Regions from separate parts of the Kitasatospora sp. NPDC047058 genome, predicted to be linked through region 1. Evidence: riboswitches for the same ligand, from Rfam matches in the RefSeq annotation. Region 1 holds a riboswitch; each other region holds the start of a gene.
What was found. Region 1 has a riboswitch for cyclic di-AMP ahead of ABZ885_RS11410 (glycoside hydrolase family 16 protein). Riboswitches for the same ligand answer to the same signal wherever they lie in the genome.
Positions count from the first base shown of each region.

Region 2: linked by a shared signal. The riboswitch ahead of ABZ885_RS10470 (transglycosylase family protein) and the one ahead of ABZ885_RS11410 (glycoside hydrolase family 16 protein) in region 1 are both predicted to bind cyclic di-AMP.
Region 3: linked by a shared signal. The riboswitch ahead of ABZ885_RS00965 (M23 family metallopeptidase) and the one ahead of ABZ885_RS11410 (glycoside hydrolase family 16 protein) in region 1 are both predicted to bind cyclic di-AMP.

Region 1 covers NZ_JBEYVJ010000054.1:13,457-18,554, reverse strand. The annotation lists gene ABZ885_RS11420 (MoaF N-terminal domain-containing protein) at 74-403, opposite strand; gene ABZ885_RS11415 (lipase) at 555-1,991, shown strand; cyclic di-AMP (ydaO/yuaA leader) riboswitch at 2,270-2,434, shown strand; gene ABZ885_RS11410 (glycoside hydrolase family 16 protein) at 2,437-3,690, shown strand; gene ABZ885_RS11405 (hypothetical protein) at 3,795-4,379, opposite strand; gene ABZ885_RS11400 (IclR family transcriptional regulator) at 4,578-5,098, opposite strand, start outside.
Region 2 covers NZ_JBEYVJ010000048.1:14,847-19,944, reverse strand. The annotation lists gene ABZ885_RS10485 (glycoside hydrolase family 13 protein) at 1-817, shown strand, start outside; gene ABZ885_RS10480 (LacI family DNA-binding transcriptional regulator) at 843-1,862, shown strand; gene ABZ885_RS10475 (hypothetical protein) at 1,921-2,121, opposite strand; gene ABZ885_RS10470 (transglycosylase family protein) at 2,303-3,562, opposite strand; cyclic di-AMP (ydaO/yuaA leader) riboswitch at 3,549-3,749, opposite strand; gene ABZ885_RS10465 (hypothetical protein) at 4,614-5,098, opposite strand, start outside.
Region 3 covers NZ_JBEYVJ010000003.1:53,806-58,903, reverse strand. The annotation lists gene ABZ885_RS00985 (hypothetical protein) at 1-284, opposite strand, end outside; gene ABZ885_RS00980 (sensor domain-containing protein) at 370-1,086, opposite strand; gene ABZ885_RS00975 (GNAT family protein) at 1,200-1,781, opposite strand; gene ABZ885_RS00970 (hypothetical protein) at 1,824-2,696, shown strand; gene ABZ885_RS00965 (M23 family metallopeptidase) at 2,760-3,620, opposite strand; cyclic di-AMP (ydaO/yuaA leader) riboswitch at 3,633-3,791, opposite strand; gene ABZ885_RS00960 (YiaA/YiaB family inner membrane protein) at 4,037-4,327, shown strand; gene ABZ885_RS00955 (alpha/beta hydrolase) at 4,455-5,098, shown strand, end outside.

The DNA.
Region 1 (5,098 bases):
CCGGTCCCGGACGTGAAACGCCGGGCCGCTCACCCGTGGGGGTGAGCGGCCCGGCGTCCTGCTGTGCGGAGCCTCAGGCCACCGGCTCCAGCGTCCCGGTGTGCAGTTCGCCGACCCTGCCGCCCTCGCCCTCGTACGTCCAGAACGCGCGCACCGTGAGCTTGCCGAGGTCCATCACGTGGCTGACGGTGATGCCGCTCTGCTCGGTCCAGCTGACGAAGTACAGGTCCGGGCCGACCTCGGCGACGTGCAGGGTGACGTCCTCCCACTGGCCGGCCGACTCGCCGAGGCCCTCCCAGCGCAGCCGCTTGCCGTCGGCCGAGTAGGCGTTGCGGAAGGCCGCGCCGTTGTCGACCTGGAAGAGGTAGGTGCGGCCGGCGAAGCCGGGCAGGGGCGCGGTCATGGCGGGACGGGTCCTCGTCTCTCGTGGTGCGGCACGGAACCGCGCAGGGACTCCAACCTATCCGACCGGATGACCTCCGGGGTGGACTTGTCGACACCTCGCCACGGCGCGGGCCGCCACGCCGCCCGCCGGCCGGGTGTGACCCCGGCACATGGGCGCCCCGATGGCCCGGCCGTACGGTGCAGGCTCCTGGCCGCCGGGGGCCGGCCTGATCCTCGGTCCGAGCGCTCCGGTCAGCCCCTCCGGCCCCGTCCGGCCTCCGCCCGCCCGTGGACCCGCCCGCCCGTGGACCCACCCGACCAGGGAGCCGCCCGATGAGACGCCCGTCCGCCACGCTCGCCGCCCTCCTCACCCTCGCCGCGCTCCTCCTCGGCATCCCGCCCACCGCCTCGGCGGGCCCCGCCGCGCCCGCCACCGCCGCCCTCACCCTGGAGGCCGCCTTCCCCGCCCCCGGCCACGGCTGGGCCACCGTCGAGCGCTACCTCGACACCACCCGGGCTTCCGCGCCGAGCAGTACCCGCCCGGCGGCCGCGGCGACCAGGACGGCGCCCGACTCGGCTACTTCGGCGGCGTCCGCCGGCCGTTCTCCGGACGCTTCCTGCTCTACTCCGCCGCAGGCTGGGACGCCGGCAGCCGCACCACCCCCGTCCTGCTCGTCCACGGCGCCAACGACAACGCCGACCGCGCCTGGGCCGCCCCGGACGAGACCGGCACCTGCGGCGCCACCGGCGGTGCCGCCTGCCCGTCCACCGGCCTCGCGCAGTACCTCGCCGCCGGCGGTCACCGGGTCTTCGCGATCGGCTTCGCCCACCAGCAGGGCGACAACCTGCTCCAGGCGCAGGCCGTCGGCGACGCGATCGCCCTGATCCGCGCCCGGCTCGGGGTGCCGCAGGTGGACGTGGTGGCCTGGAGCAAGCGCGAGGTCGCCGCCCGCGCGTACGTCTCCTCGGTGCGTCCCTCCTGGGGCCGGGCCTACGCGGGCGACGTCCGCCGCCTGGCCACCCTCGGCGGCCCGAACGGCGGTCTCGACTACGTGTACGCGCACGGCTGGGCGTTCTCGCTGGCCACCTGGCCGGCCTGCGGCGGCACCGCCGATGCACCCTCGCCGCACCTGTTCATGACCTGCTACGGCACGTACACCGCGCAGCCCTGCCTCGGCGTACTGCCCACCGGCGGGTACGACTGCTACCCGGGCCAGCGCCAGCTGCTCGCCCGCTGGGACGGCAGCTACGGGGTGGACGGCACCGCCCAGGACTGGTGGACCACCTACTACGGGGGCCAGGGCCTCTACACCGCGGGCCAGGGCATCCAGGCCGCCATCGACGCCGGCTCGCTGATCGGGCCGCTCCAGCGGGCGGGCATCCCGGCGGCGGTCCGGACCTACCTGCTGGCCGGCGGTTCGGCCGACATCCCCGGCGTGCTCAACGAGAACCGCGGGCCCGGCGACGGGATCGTCTTCACCCGCAGCGCGCTGGACACCACCGGGATCGGCACGGTCGGCGGCACCCGGCTGCTGGGCGGGCTCAACCACCTGGAGCTGGCCTGGGCGCCCGACGCGATGAGCCAGGTCGCCGCCTGGCTCGCCTGACCGCCGGCCCGCCTGGCCGCCCGCCCGCCCGCCTGACCGTCGCGCTGCCCGGCCACCGCGCCGCCCGGCCGCTGCGCCGCCGCCCCGCCGTCCGTCCGGACGGGCTCAACTGATCAACTTCGCACGGCCGTTGATCAACTCCGCCGCTCCCCGGTGTGACCTGCGCGACAACACCCGCCGTCGAGTTGTCGCGTCCCGGACGGCCTGCCTAGCCTGCTCGGACGTCCGCTTCGCGGACCTCCGCCGCCGGGACGCCGAGTCCTGTCCACCCGCCGGCGGGCAACCGAGCACCACAGCGGACGGGAGCGGGGGACCCAGGTCAGTGCCAGGCCCGCGCGCTCCCGCGCCCGGGTCGCGGCTAGGGGTGAAGCCGCTCCACGGGCGGCCGGGCAACCTCAGCCCGAACCCGACAGCTCACCTCGCAGGCGTCGCAGAGGACACTGCCATGCAGAAGCAGCCTGCCCGGCGCACCCCGCCGCGCCACGCCCGCCCCTCCCGCCGCGGCCGCAACGCGGCCTTCGCCGTCACCGGCGCGCTCGCCATCGGCGGCGCCGGACTGTTCGGCGTCCAGGCGGCGACCACCGCCCAGGCGGCGACGCCGACCGTCACCCAGGACAAGCTCACCCCGGCCACCATGGTCGCGGGCCAGGCCACCAAGGCCTCGCTGACCGTCCACTCCTCGGCCTGCTTCACCGCCAAGACGGTCGGCGTCGGAGTGCGCGACGCGGCCGGCCACGTCCTCGACTTCCCGGGCAGCGCCACCAACGCGCAGATCTGCCCGAGCGGCCTGTCGGTCACCACCGGCTCGCGCACCCTGCCGGCCGGCACCTACACCCAGTTCGGCTTCTGGCAGGACCTCGGCGGCACCTGGCACAACCTGCCCTCGCGGCAGCTGGCGGTCGCCGCCGCTGCCGCCACCCCGGCGCCGGCGCCGGCCCCCGCCCCGACGTCCGCCCCGACGCCCGCCCCCACGGCGACCGGCACCACCCCCGCCACCGCAGCGCCCGTCGCCGGCAAGAAGCTGACCTGGTCGGACGAGTTCAACAGCCTGGCCCTGGGCTCGCGCTGGACGGCCGACAAGAGCAGCTCGTACCACTACGGCGACCACAACCCCAACGACAACAAGCTCGACTGGCTGAACAAGAACAACGTCAGCGTCTCCGGCGGCGCCGCCACCTTCACCGCCAAGCCGGGCACCCACACGCTGGAGAACGGCAAGCAGTCCTGGGACACCGGCCTGCTCACCACCGAGTACTCCACCGAGGGCTTCAAGGTGAAGACCGGCGACTACGTCGAGACCCGGGTCAAGCTCCCGGCCGGCACCGGCGCCTGGCCGGCGCTGTGGACGTGGAACGGCACCAGCGGCAACCACGGCGAGATCGACACCTTCGAGTACCACGCGGACAACGCGAACCTGCTGGAGCTGACCAACCACATCAACCCGGACCACAAGTACGTCACCGACGCCAAGTCCATCGCCCACGACCAGTGGGTCACCGTCGGCACCCAGTACGGTGCCACCTCGGTCGACTGGTACATCAACGGCGTGAAGGTCTTCTCGGACGGCAAGGGCGTCGGCGCCGACTGGTCGGCGTACCTGATCCTCAACCTGTCCCTGAGCGCGGGGCAGTACCACCCCGCGCCGCAGGGCACGGCTCCGATCACCTTCGCCGCGGACTACGTCCGCGTCTACCGCTGATCCGCGGCCTCTGCTGATCCGCCCACCGCTGATCCGTTCACTGCTGATCCGCCGCCGCTGACCGCCTCCACCGCCGGTGGGGCGCCCGCCCCCGGGCCGGCCCCCTACCGCGCGGCGGTCGCGACGACCGGGATCTCGAACGGCTGCTTGTTGTTCGCCTCGTTCCCGTCGTCGTCGCCGCGCACCGCCACCCAGCCCCCGGTCAGCGTGCCGGGGGCCCGGACGGTGGTGTCGAGCCGGACCGGGACCAGTGCGGTCGCGCTCCGGAGCGCGCCCAGTCCGGCCGGGAAGCTGCAGCGCACCCGGTGGCCGTTCTGGAACACGTAGCAGTTCTCCGGGAAGAACGGCTCCTCGGGCCGCACCCCCGCGGGCAGGGTGATCACCACGGTGAACGGGGAGGCCGTCCGGTCCGGGCCGCCGTTGGCGACGAAGGCGTGCACCGTGGTGGTGCCGCCCGGCGCGGCGGGGTCCGCGTCCATCCGGACCACCTCCAGGTCCGAGCGGGACGGCGCCGCCGGCACCGGCACGGGTGCCGCCGGTGCTGCGACCGCCGTCCCCTGATCGGCCCCGGCCGCTCCCGGGTCGCCGTCCGGGCAGGCCCATGCGGACCCCGCGGCCAGCGCCGCCAGGGCGCATCCCACCGTCAGCGACCTGCCGAGGAAACCCCGTACCGACTCACTGCGCGACATCGGCGCTCACCCTGCCCTCCGTGCTCCGGCACCCCGCACCGTCGCGGGGCGCGCCCGCACCCAGCGTGGCCGACCCGTCCGCCGCCGCCCGGACAACCCGCCCTCGGGCCGCCCGAACGGGCGAAGGCGCACACCGGAGGCTGCGGGCCGCCGGCCTCCGGTGCGCGAACGGGTGAATGACGCGTCGTCAGGGCTGCTTCAGGGGGCCAGGACCTGCCCCAGCCGGGCTGCAATCTGATGCATCACCGGCACCAGCGAGGCCGCGCCGGCCTGTTCCTCCAGCGCCCGGATCCGGGCCTCCGGGCCGGAGACCGAGAGCGCCGTCGGGGTCGGCGCGCCGGGTACCGCGAGCGCGATGCAGCGCACGCCGATCTCCTGCTCCTGGTCGTCCACCACGTAGCCGCGCTCGCGCGCCTCGGCCAGCTGGCGCAGCAGCTCCTCCGGGTCGGTCACGGTGAACTCGGTGTGCGCGGGCAGCGGGTTGGGGCCGAGCACGGCGCGCGCCTCCTCCTCGGGAAGCTGGGCCAGCAGGGCCTTGCCGACGCCGGTGCAGTGCGGCTGCACCCGGCGGCCGACCTCGGTGAACATCCGCATCGAGCGCCGGGACTGCACCTGCCCGACGTAGACCACCTCGCCGCCCTCCAGCACGGCCAGGTTGGCCGTCTCGCCGGTCGCCTCCATCAGCTCGGACAGGTACGGGCGGGCCCAGCTGCCGAGCA
Region 2 (5,098 bases), on a different contig from region 1:
CCAGCGCACCGCCAACTACGTCCGCCCCGACGAGCTGCACCAGGCCTTCAACTTCCAGTACCTGGGCACCTCCTGGGACGCCGCCGAGCTGCGCGAGGTGATCGACCTCTCGCTCGACTCGATGCGCCCGGTCGGCGCCCCCACCACCTGGGTGCTCTCCAACCACGACGTCACCCGGCACGCCACCCGGTTCGCCAACGAGCCCGGCCTCGGCACCCAGATCCGCACCCCCGGCGACCGCGCGCTCGGCCTGCGCCGTGCCCGCGCCGCCACCCTGCTGATGCTCGCCCTGCCCGGCTCCGCGTACCTCTACCAGGGCGAGGAGCTCGGCCTGCCGGACGTCACCGACCTGCCCGACGAGGTCCGCCAGGACCCGTCCTTCTTCCGCAAGGCCGGCCAGGACGGCTACCGCGACGGCTGCCGCGTCCCGATCCCGTGGTCCGGCACCGAGGCCCCGTACGGCTTCGGCCCGGTGGCCGGCGGCCCGAGCTGGCTGCCGCAGCCCGCCGAGTGGGCGCAGCTCAGCGTCGAGGCGCAGACCGGCGACCCGACCTCCACCCTGGAGCTCTACCGCAGCGCGCTGGCCGTCCGCCGTGCGCAGGCCGACCTCGGCGCCGGCATGGACGTCGAGTGGCTGGAGAGCCCGGCCGGCATCCTCGCGTTCCGCCGCGGCTCCTTCGTCTGTACCGTGAACACCACCGCCGAGCCGGTCCGGATACCGGCACCCGGCCGTCTGCTGCTCTCCTCCGCGGACGCCACGGTGGACGGTGGCGAGACGGTGCTGGCTCCGGACCGGACAGACTGGTGGGCGGTCTGACGTGGTTGCAATAGGCTCTGGGACCGTGACTACGGCGCGACTCTCAGACATCGCGGCTCAGGCGGGGGTCAGCGAGGCCACCGTCTCCCGCGTGCTCAACGGCAAGGCGAACGTCTCGGCCGCAACCCGGCAGACCGTGCTCGCGGCGCTGGACGTACTCGGGTACGAGCGGCCGACCCGGCTGCGCCAGCGCAGCGCGGGCCTGATCGGGCTGATCATCCCCGAGCTGAGCAACCCGATCTTCCCCGCGCTGGCCCAGGTGATCGAGCAGGTGCTGAGCCGGCACGGCTTCACGCCGCTGCTCTGCACCCAGACCCCGGGCGGGGCCACCGAGGACGAACTGGTGGAGATGCTGGTCGAGCGGGGGGTGTCGGGCATCGTCTTCGCCTCGGGCCTGCACGCCGACACCACCGCCGACCACGACCGGTACGCCCGGCTCATCGGCCGGCAGGTGCCGTTCGTGCTGATCAACGGGTTCAGCGAGCGGATCGACGCCCCGTTCATCTCGCCGGACGACCGTTCCGCGATGTGGATGGCCGTCCAGCACCTGGCCGAACTCGGCCACGAGCGGATCGGCCTGGCCATCGGCCCGCGCCGGTACGTGCCGGTGCTGCGCAAGATCGAGGGCTTCACCGCCGCCATGTGCGAGGTGCTCGGCAAGACCGAGGAGGAGGCCCGGGACCTCGTCCACCACACGTTGTTCAGCGTGGAGGGCGGGCACGCGGCGGCCGGCGCGCTGCTGGACAAGGGCTGCACGGCGATCGTCTGCGGCAGCGACATGATGGCGCTCGGCGCGATACGCGCGGTGCGCCAGCGCGGGCTGAGCGTCCCGCAGGACGTCTCGGTGGTCGGCTTCGACGACTCGCCGCTCATAGCGTTCACCGAGCCGCCGCTGACCACCGTCCGCCAGCCGGTGGAGGCGATGGCCACCGCGGCCGTCGACGCCCTGCTGGAGGAGGTCGGCGGGAACGCCGCCCAGCGCGGGGAGTTCATGTTCCAGCCGGAGCTGGTCATGCGCGGCTCCACGGGCGCCTGCGCCCGCTGAACGACCACGACCGGGGCCCGGAGAGCACGTTGCTCTCCGGGCCCCGGTCGTGCGCGTCTCAGCCCTCCTGGGCGGTCGGGCGCTGAGGGTCGAGCCGCTGCCCGTCGGCGGCCTCGCCGGTCCGGGTCTCGGTGCGCCGGCCCCGGGCCAGGTAGTCGCGCAGGACCAGCTCGACGGCGTCCTGCGGGTTCCGGGTGCCGGAGAGCATCATCACGTCGATGGCGAGGTTGGCGTCGAGCGTGACGGTGATCTGGGCCATGGAGACTCCTTCTCGGGTGCGGAGCAGCAGGATGCCCGCTGCGCGCCGGTTTGACCATGACCCGGACCGCCGCGGGCGTGCGCCGCGGGCCCGGTGTGCGGGCAGGCCGAAGCCCCCGGGGAGGAGCGACCAGACTCTCCCCGGGGGCTTCGGCGTACCGGTGCGCGCCCGGTGGGTGGTGTCAGACCCGGCCGGCGAAGTCCGGCGCCCAGTTGGCGATGGTCTGCTCCCGCACGCCCGCGCTCGGGTTGGCGGCCTCGACGTACTTGCCGTCGCCGACGTACAGCGCGACGTGGTAGACGCCGGAGTCCTGGCCGTTGTTGGACCAGAACAGCAGGTCGCCCGGCTTGAGGGCGTCCAGCGACACGTGGGTGCTGGCGGAGGCCTGGTCGGCGGCGACGCGCGGGACGGAGACGCCCGCGGCGCGCAGCGCGGCCTGGGTCAGGCCGGAGCAGTCCCAGCCGCCGTTGCCGGTGCCGCCGTAGACGTACGCCTGGCCGACCTTCGACTCGGCGAAGGCGACCGCGGCGGCCATGCTGCCGGTGGCGGCCTGGGCGGGCGCCGGGGTCTGCGCCTGGGCGGCGGGCTTGGCGGCCTGGGTCTGCGCGGCCGGCTTGGCGGCGGTGGAGCCCTGGCCGGAGCCGCGGTTGAACCAGTCGAACTGCTGGTCCGACTTCTGGTCGGCGGTGCCCTGGGCGCGGTCGCCGAGGTGCAGGTGCTGGCCCGGGTAGATGACGTCGGCGCCCTGGGTCAGGACGTCGCGGTTGAGCTCGTAGAGCTTCTCCCAGCCGCCCTGGACGTGCTGCTTGTCGGCGATCGCGGAGAGCCAGTCGCCCTCGACGACGGTGTAGTCGGCCCGGGACCGGTCCTTGTCCTGCCAGTTCTGGGACCAGGTGGCCTTGGCGGAGTCGGCGGACGGGGCCTGAGCGGCCTTCGGCGCGGCCTGGGCGGGCGCCTGGGCGGCGGGCTTGGCGGCCGGGGCCGGAGCCGCGGCAGGGGCCTGCGCAGCGGGCTTGGTGGTGGTGGTGTCCACGGCGGCCGGGGCGCCGCCCTTGGTCAGGCCGGCCTGGACCGAGCAGACCGGCCAGGCGCCGGGGCCCTGGACCGCGAGCACCTTCTCGGCGATCGCGATCTGCTGGTCCTTGGTGGCGAGGTCGGCGCGGGCCGCGAACGCGGTGCCGCCGAACTCGGCCCAGGTGCTGTTGGTGAACTGCAGGCCGCCGTAGAAGCCGTTGCCGGTGTTGATGCTCCAGTTGCCGCTGCTCTCGCACTGGGCGACCTTGTCCCAGGTGGCGACCGTGGCGGCGGAGGCGGTGGTGGTGGTCAGGCAGGGGATGGTGAGGCCGATGCCCGCGACTCCGAGCGCGGCGATGGCGCGGCGGGTACGGCCGGACAGGCGGGTGCCGTTGGTGGGCAGCATGAAGATGCGGTCCTCTCCCACGCCTGCGAGGTGAGCTGTCGGATTCGGGCTGGAGTTGCCCGGCCGCGCTGTGGACGCGGCTTCACCCCTAGCCCAGAACCGGTACGCGGACCGGTCCGGGGCGACTTACCTGTGGTTCCCCCGCTCCTGCCGTGGTGCGTTCTGCGCTGCCAGCGCACCCGACGGCAGGACTCGGCGTTGCGGATGAGCTGGGTCCGTGTGGCCACGAACGGGGAGCACGTTAAGCAGACTCCCGTTCAAACCGCAAACATGTGTGAGACCCGTCACGGTTTACGAATGGAAGGCCGTGGGGCTGTCCGTCATGATCAGAAATGACCGATTTCGCGCAACGCCCTTGAGGGCGGCCGCACCTGCCTGCGCCTCAGGAGGCCGGAGTCGGCGCGGTCGTCCGGGGAGAAGGCTGCGCGGCGACGGCCGCGGGTGAGGACTGTCCGGCCGGGCGGGGTCGCAGGGCGCATCGCCGGGCAAAGCATGGCAGACCGGACATTACACCTGAACAAGGCCGAACTCCCGTAAGACACCGCACAATGCCGCACTGGCCCGCCGTCGGAGCGGTCCTCGCGGTGGTCGTGGGAGTCAGGGCGTCGCCGTCGCCGATCCCGCGCCGCTCGCCGGGCAGCCCGACGTGCCCGCGGCCGACCCGGGCAGCCCGCCGTCGACCAGGGCGACAGGGGCGGGAGGGCACGGCGCGGTCCGGAGCGCCGGCAAGGGGCGCTCGGCACCGACACGGGCGTCGCCTCCCTGCCGGTCGAGCCGGGCGGCGAACGGGCCGTCACCACGGTGGGCCCGCCGGACGATGACGGCCTCTCCGCCCGCTGCGGCCGGCCGCCGTGCGGTCCCGTCAGCGGATCCACCGTCACCCCGGAGGCGGCCCTCTCGTACGCCCGCCCCGGGGTCCGCGACGGCGCCGGCGCGACCCGACGCGCGGACGTCCGGGTCGGGACGGCACCAAGGGCCGCGCCCGCGACGGGCGGTGGGGTGTGGGGACGCGTGAAGGGGCCCGGAACGCAGGCGTTCCGGGCCCCTTCGGACGGTCTGTGCGGGTGGTCCGCTACTGGGCGGCGTGCCGCCCGCCGCCGGACTCGCCGGCAGCCTCCTCGGCGGCCTCCTCGGCCTGCGCCGAGGGGTCGACGGCCGGCAGCACGGCCAGGTAGGTGGAGGCGATCAGCTGGCCCACGGCCGGGTACGCGCCCAGCGGCGCGGCCGACGGGCAGCCGCTCTCCTCGGCGGCGGTGGCGAGCAGCTCGGAGTCGGCCTCCGGGCCGATCACCAGCGGGGCCAGCGCCGGGTTCTGGGAGCCCATCTCCTTGAGGTGGGCGACGGCGTCGGCCACCGAGCCGGGCACGTCGAGCGCGGCGGCGACGACCGGCACGGCCAGCCGGGCGGCCAGCAGCATGCCGGTGATGCCGGCGGCGTCGGCCGCGTCCTGGCCGCCGACGGTGGTGAGTACGACGCCGTCCGCGGCCGTGGCGATGGCGAACAGGCGGGCGCGGTCGGCCCGGGCCAGCCCGGCCTCGGAGAGGCGGACGTGGACGG
Region 3 (5,098 bases), on a different contig from region 1:
GCGTACGCGGGGTCGGTGGCGATCACGTGGCAGCCCAGTTCGCGGGCCTCGGCGGCGAGGCCGGCCGCGCCGCCGGGGCAGTCGAGCAGCGGCCCGGGGAGGGCGGCGAGCCCGGCCCGGGTCAGGCCGAAGAGCCTGCAGTACTCGTCCAGCGGGCGGGAGGTGACGAGGACGCCGGCCTGCTCCGCCGCGGAGCGGGCCGGGGTGGCCCGGGCGACGGGGGTGGCCCGGGCGACGGGGGTGGCCCGGGCGACGGGGGCGGCACCGGCGGTGGGGGCTGCCATCCGGCCATCGGAACACGGGCCGGCCCCGCCCGCATCCGGGGCGTCCGGGTGCGGGCGGGACCGGGCGGTGGGGAGGCGCCGCCGGTCAGCGGCCGAGCAGGCCCCGGACGGCGAGCCGGTTGACGTTGGTCAGACCGCGCACCAGCTGCGGGGTGAGGAAGACGAAGAACAGCCCGACCAGCGACATCCCGGCGATCTGCAGCGGCGACTCGACGTAGTAGGCGTGCTGGACGCCGTGCCCGTCGGTGTAGTCGAACACCCGGTAGCCCGGCCAGTCGGTGTAGGTCGGGAAGACCCAGTGGTAGACGGGGTAGAGCGCGAACGACCAGCCGAGCAGCAGGAAGACCAGCGACAGCGAGAAGCTCAGCACCGCCCAGGGGAACATCAGCACCTGGTACAGCACGGCCTTCCAGCCGGCCGCGTCCGCCAGCCGGGCGGTGATCCCGCCCCAGGTCCCGGGCCGCTCCACCCGGACCGGCGCCGGGCCGGGCACGTCCAGCGCCAGCATGCTGCGGGTCCGGGAGCGCTCCAGCCGGCCGAAGCCGCGGGCGCCGGCGGTGAGCGCGGCCAGCACCGGCAGGCCGAGGACGGTGACGCCGGTGCCGAGGCCGAGGCTGAACAGCGGGACGGCGAAGGCGAAGCCCGCGAGGGCGACCGGCAGCCCGGTGAGCGTGAAGCCCAGCTCCCGGTAGAAGTAGGAGGAGAACGGCGCCCGCCAGGCGTACGGCGGCTCCTGGGTACGGAGAGCGCCCTCGTGGCGGTCGTACGCGTCGCGCTGCATGCTCTGGCTGGTGCTGCTCATTGGCCGGGCCTCGGTCCTCAGGTCTGCGGCGGGTGCCGGTCGGGCGGGTGTCACCAGGCTGTCAAAGGCACGGGCCGGCGGACATCCGGTTCCCCGGCGGACCGGGGGTGGGGTTAACCCCCCTGTCCGGCCCCGGCCCGCCACTCGTCGGCGAGCAGCGAGTACTGGAAGGAGTCGTGCCAGGTGCCGCCCCGGTACACGTCGTGCCGCACCCGGCCCTCGCGCTGGAAGCCGGCCCGGGTGAGCACCCGGGCGGAGGCCGTGTTCGCCACGTCCGCCAGGGCGGCCAGCCGGTGCAGGCCGAGCGGGCCGAACGCGAAGTCGCAGAGCAGCGCGGTGACCTCGCCCGCGTAGCCGTTGCCCCAGGTGTCGGGGCGCAGCGCGTAGCCGAGGGCGGCGGAGCGCCGGCCGCCGAGGGTGAGGGCGGCGTTGCCGATCGGGGTGGCGTCGGCGGGGTCGTCCGCGTCGGCGCGCCGGGTGACGGCGAGCCGGTAGACCGTCCGTTCCTCCTGGAGCGCCTCCTCCAGGTACTGCGCGATCTGGTCCGCGCAGTGCTCCCGGTCGTGCGGTTCGAAGGGCAGGTAGCGGGTGGCCTCCGGGTCGCCGAAGATCGCGTGCAGCGCGTCGACGTCGCCCGGGGTGTGCTGGAACTCGCGGATGGCCAGGCGGGGGCCGGTGAGTCGGACGGGGACCATGTCAGCCGACCCTACCCGGGCTTTGCGGTTACCGTACGTGACATGAACGATGAAGACCTGCGGCTCGCCCCGCGCACCAAGGCCGCCGAACTGCTCGCCTGGGCGGAGGCCGAGGGCCGCCCGCCGGTGGCCGCGGAGCCGCTGCGGGCGGTGCTGGCGCTGCTGGAGCTGGGCGAGGGCAGGATGCACGAGGGCTGGCCGGAGCTGACCTCGGACGCGGTGGAGCAGCTGCTGGTCGAGCGGCTCCACCTGTACGTGCAGCCCGCGCCGGAGCAGGACCCGCTGGCGTACGGCGAGGCGGTGCGGCTGCTGGTGGACCACCAGCGGGCGGCGAAGCGGCTGAACGCCAAGCGGCAGGAGCGGCTGCACGCCGAGGCCGAGTGGCAGGGCGAGGTGGCGGCCGGGCTGCTGCGCCGGGCCGATCTGGTGACCTGGCCCCGGCTGTACGCGCTGCTGCTGCACGCGCACGGCGTGGACGTGGCGGACGGGGCGGCGGTGCGGGAGTGGCTGGCGGCGTTCCGGGAGCTGTCCGGGGAGGAGCGCCGGGCCGCGTACGAGGCGATGGCCGGGGCGGGGTGGCTGGACGAGCTGGACGAGGAGGGCTGGGGTCCGGCCCGGATGCTGAGCGTCGGGATGGCCACCGACGGGGCCCGGCGGCTGCTGGAGCAGGGGCTGATGCGGCGCAGTTACCGCAACCTGGCGGAGCTGACGGCGCTGGGCCGGCCGATGCCGGAGGAGCTGGCCGGGGACTTCGGGGCGTTCGAGGAGGCGGCGGCCGAGGCGGCGCTGGACCTGCTCGGTGCGTGGACGCTGCCGGGGCTGCCGCGGCTGCTGGTGGCGGAGTTCCCGGACCTGGCGCCGGAGCCGGGGCAGGAGGAGATCGACGCGTACCTGGCGCAGCTGCCGGCGGAGTGAGCGTGGCGGGCCCCGGCCGCCGGGGCCCCTCGCGGGGGGCGGCGGCCGGGGCTCCACGGGCTGTCAGGGGGTGATGCCGCGCTGCTCGAACCAGGTCTCCGGGTCGACCGGGGCGCCGCCGCCGGGGCGGACCTCCAGGTGCAGGTGCGGGCCGGTGACGTTGCCGGTGGCGCCGACCTTGCCGAGCTGCTGGCCGGGGACGACGCTGCCGGAGCCCTTGATGATCGAGGAGAGGTGGCAGTACCAGATCTCGGTGCCGTCGGGCAGCGTCTCGACGATCCGGTAGCCGTAGGAGCCGGCCCAGCCGGCCGAGGTGACGGTGCCCTGGCCGACCGCGTACACCGGGGTGCCGGTGTCGGCGGCGAAGTCGAGGCCGGTGTGCAGGTGGGCCCAGTAGGAGGCGCTCTGGCCGTAGTGGGCGGAGAGGTTGTAGTCGCGCACCGGCAGGTTGATCGCGGCGAGCTTGGCCTTCTCGGCCTCCTCGGCGGCGTGCTTGGCCTCCTGCTGCTGGGCGGCGCGCTTGGCCTCGGCCTCCTTGGCGGCCTGCACGCGGGCGGTCTCCTCGGCGGCGGTGCGCTGGCTGTCGGCCTGCTGCTGGATCCGGGCGGCGAGGGCGAGGCCGGGGTCGGCGGAGAGGGCGACCGGCGTCTCGTCCGGGGCCTCGACGGCGGGTGCGGCGGCCGGGGTCGCGGAGGCGAAGCCGGTGGCGCCGAGGGTGGCCGCGACGGCGGTGACGCCGAGCAGCGGTGCGGTCCCGCGGGTCTGACGCGGCATCCGGTGCCGGTTGGCCTCGGCGGTCTGCGGGGCGGCCTCGTCGGCGGCCCCGCCGTACTCGCCCGGGTGGGCCGGCGGCCACGGGTTGTCGAGCAGCTGGGTGCCGGCGGTGGAGCCGGGCAGGTGTGCCGGAGAGTGCGTCGACGCCACGGAGGCGCGCTCCTTTCCTTCCTTCGCGCCTACCGGGTTAGCTGACGGGTTCGGAGCAGGAAGGTCTCCTACGGCTGGGCCTGGGCCCGGCCGATTCACCCCAAGGAACGTGGTTCCCCGGCTCCCTGGCCTGCCCGGAGGCCGGCCGGCGGGATTAGGCGACGGCGCACGGTGCCGTCTGGGTACGGCGTTGAGGACCGCGCTGCGTTATCAAACGTTAATCCTAGGAGCCCCTGATTCCAAGCCGTCCGCGTGGGACGACCGGGGCCAGCTCGGACCTTACGCCACTCGATGGGCGTTTTGGGGCGATTGACTCCAACTGACACTACCGAACGTGATAGGAGGTCAACGAACGACCCCGTTTCTGAGTACTCCTACTCATGTGCGGCCCGGCCGGCGCGGCCCATCCTGGCGCCATGAACGCACCGATGCAGTCACGCACCACGGCCGCGTACTTCGTCCAGGCCGTGCTCTCCTTCGCGCTCTCGGGCACCGCCCTCGCGGTCGGGATCGCCTACCTCCCGGTGGGCGGCTGGACCCGGGCCTTCCTCGGGCTCGGCCTGCTCTACACCGTCACCTCCTCGTTCACCCTGGCCAAGGTGATCCGCGACCGGCAGGAGACCACCGAGATCGTCACCCGGGTGGACCAGGCCCGGCTGGAGAAGCTGCTGACCGAGCACGACCCGTTCAAGGTGGACGGGGTCTGACCGGCACCCACCGGCGCCCCGAATTCGGATTCTGCCGATAGCTTGACGGCTAAGGCTATTAGCCTTAGCTTTATGGGTGTCGGCAGCACCGCCGACGCCCGAGCCCCGGCGGACCCAGGAGGCCCCCATGTCCGGCATCACCGCCCCCACCACCCAGTACCTGGACGTCACCGGCGGTCGGCTCGCCTACGACGACACCGAGAAGGGCGAGGGCCTCCCGGTCGTCCTGGTCCCGGGGATGCTGGACAGCCGGGCCGCCTACCGGCACCTCCGCCCGCTGCTGACCGCGGCCGGCCACCGGGTGATCACCATGGACCTGCGCGGCTTCGGCGAGTCCTCGATCGTCTGGGACGACTACTCGCCCGCCGCCATCGCCACCGACGTCCTCGCCCTGCTCGACCACCTCGGCATCGAGCGCGCCGTCCTGGCCGGCAACTCGTACACCGGCGCCACCGTGGTCAAGGTCGCCGGGGACGCCCCCGAGCGGGTCGCCGGGATCGTCCTGCTGGACGCCTTCGTCGAGAACCTGCCGCCGAACGCCCTGCAGCGCGCGATGTTCGCCGCGATGGGCGCGCTGCTGGTGCACTCGCCCGCGTTCTGGGGCCTCTACCACCGCAGGATGGCCTACCCGACCGCCAAGCCGGCCGACTTCGACGCGTACGTGGACGGACTGGTCGCCGCGATGCGCACGCCGGGCCGCAGGACCGCGACCCGCGGCTACGTCCGCGGCGACTCCGCGCCCACCGGCTGGACCGCGGCCGTGCGCTGCCC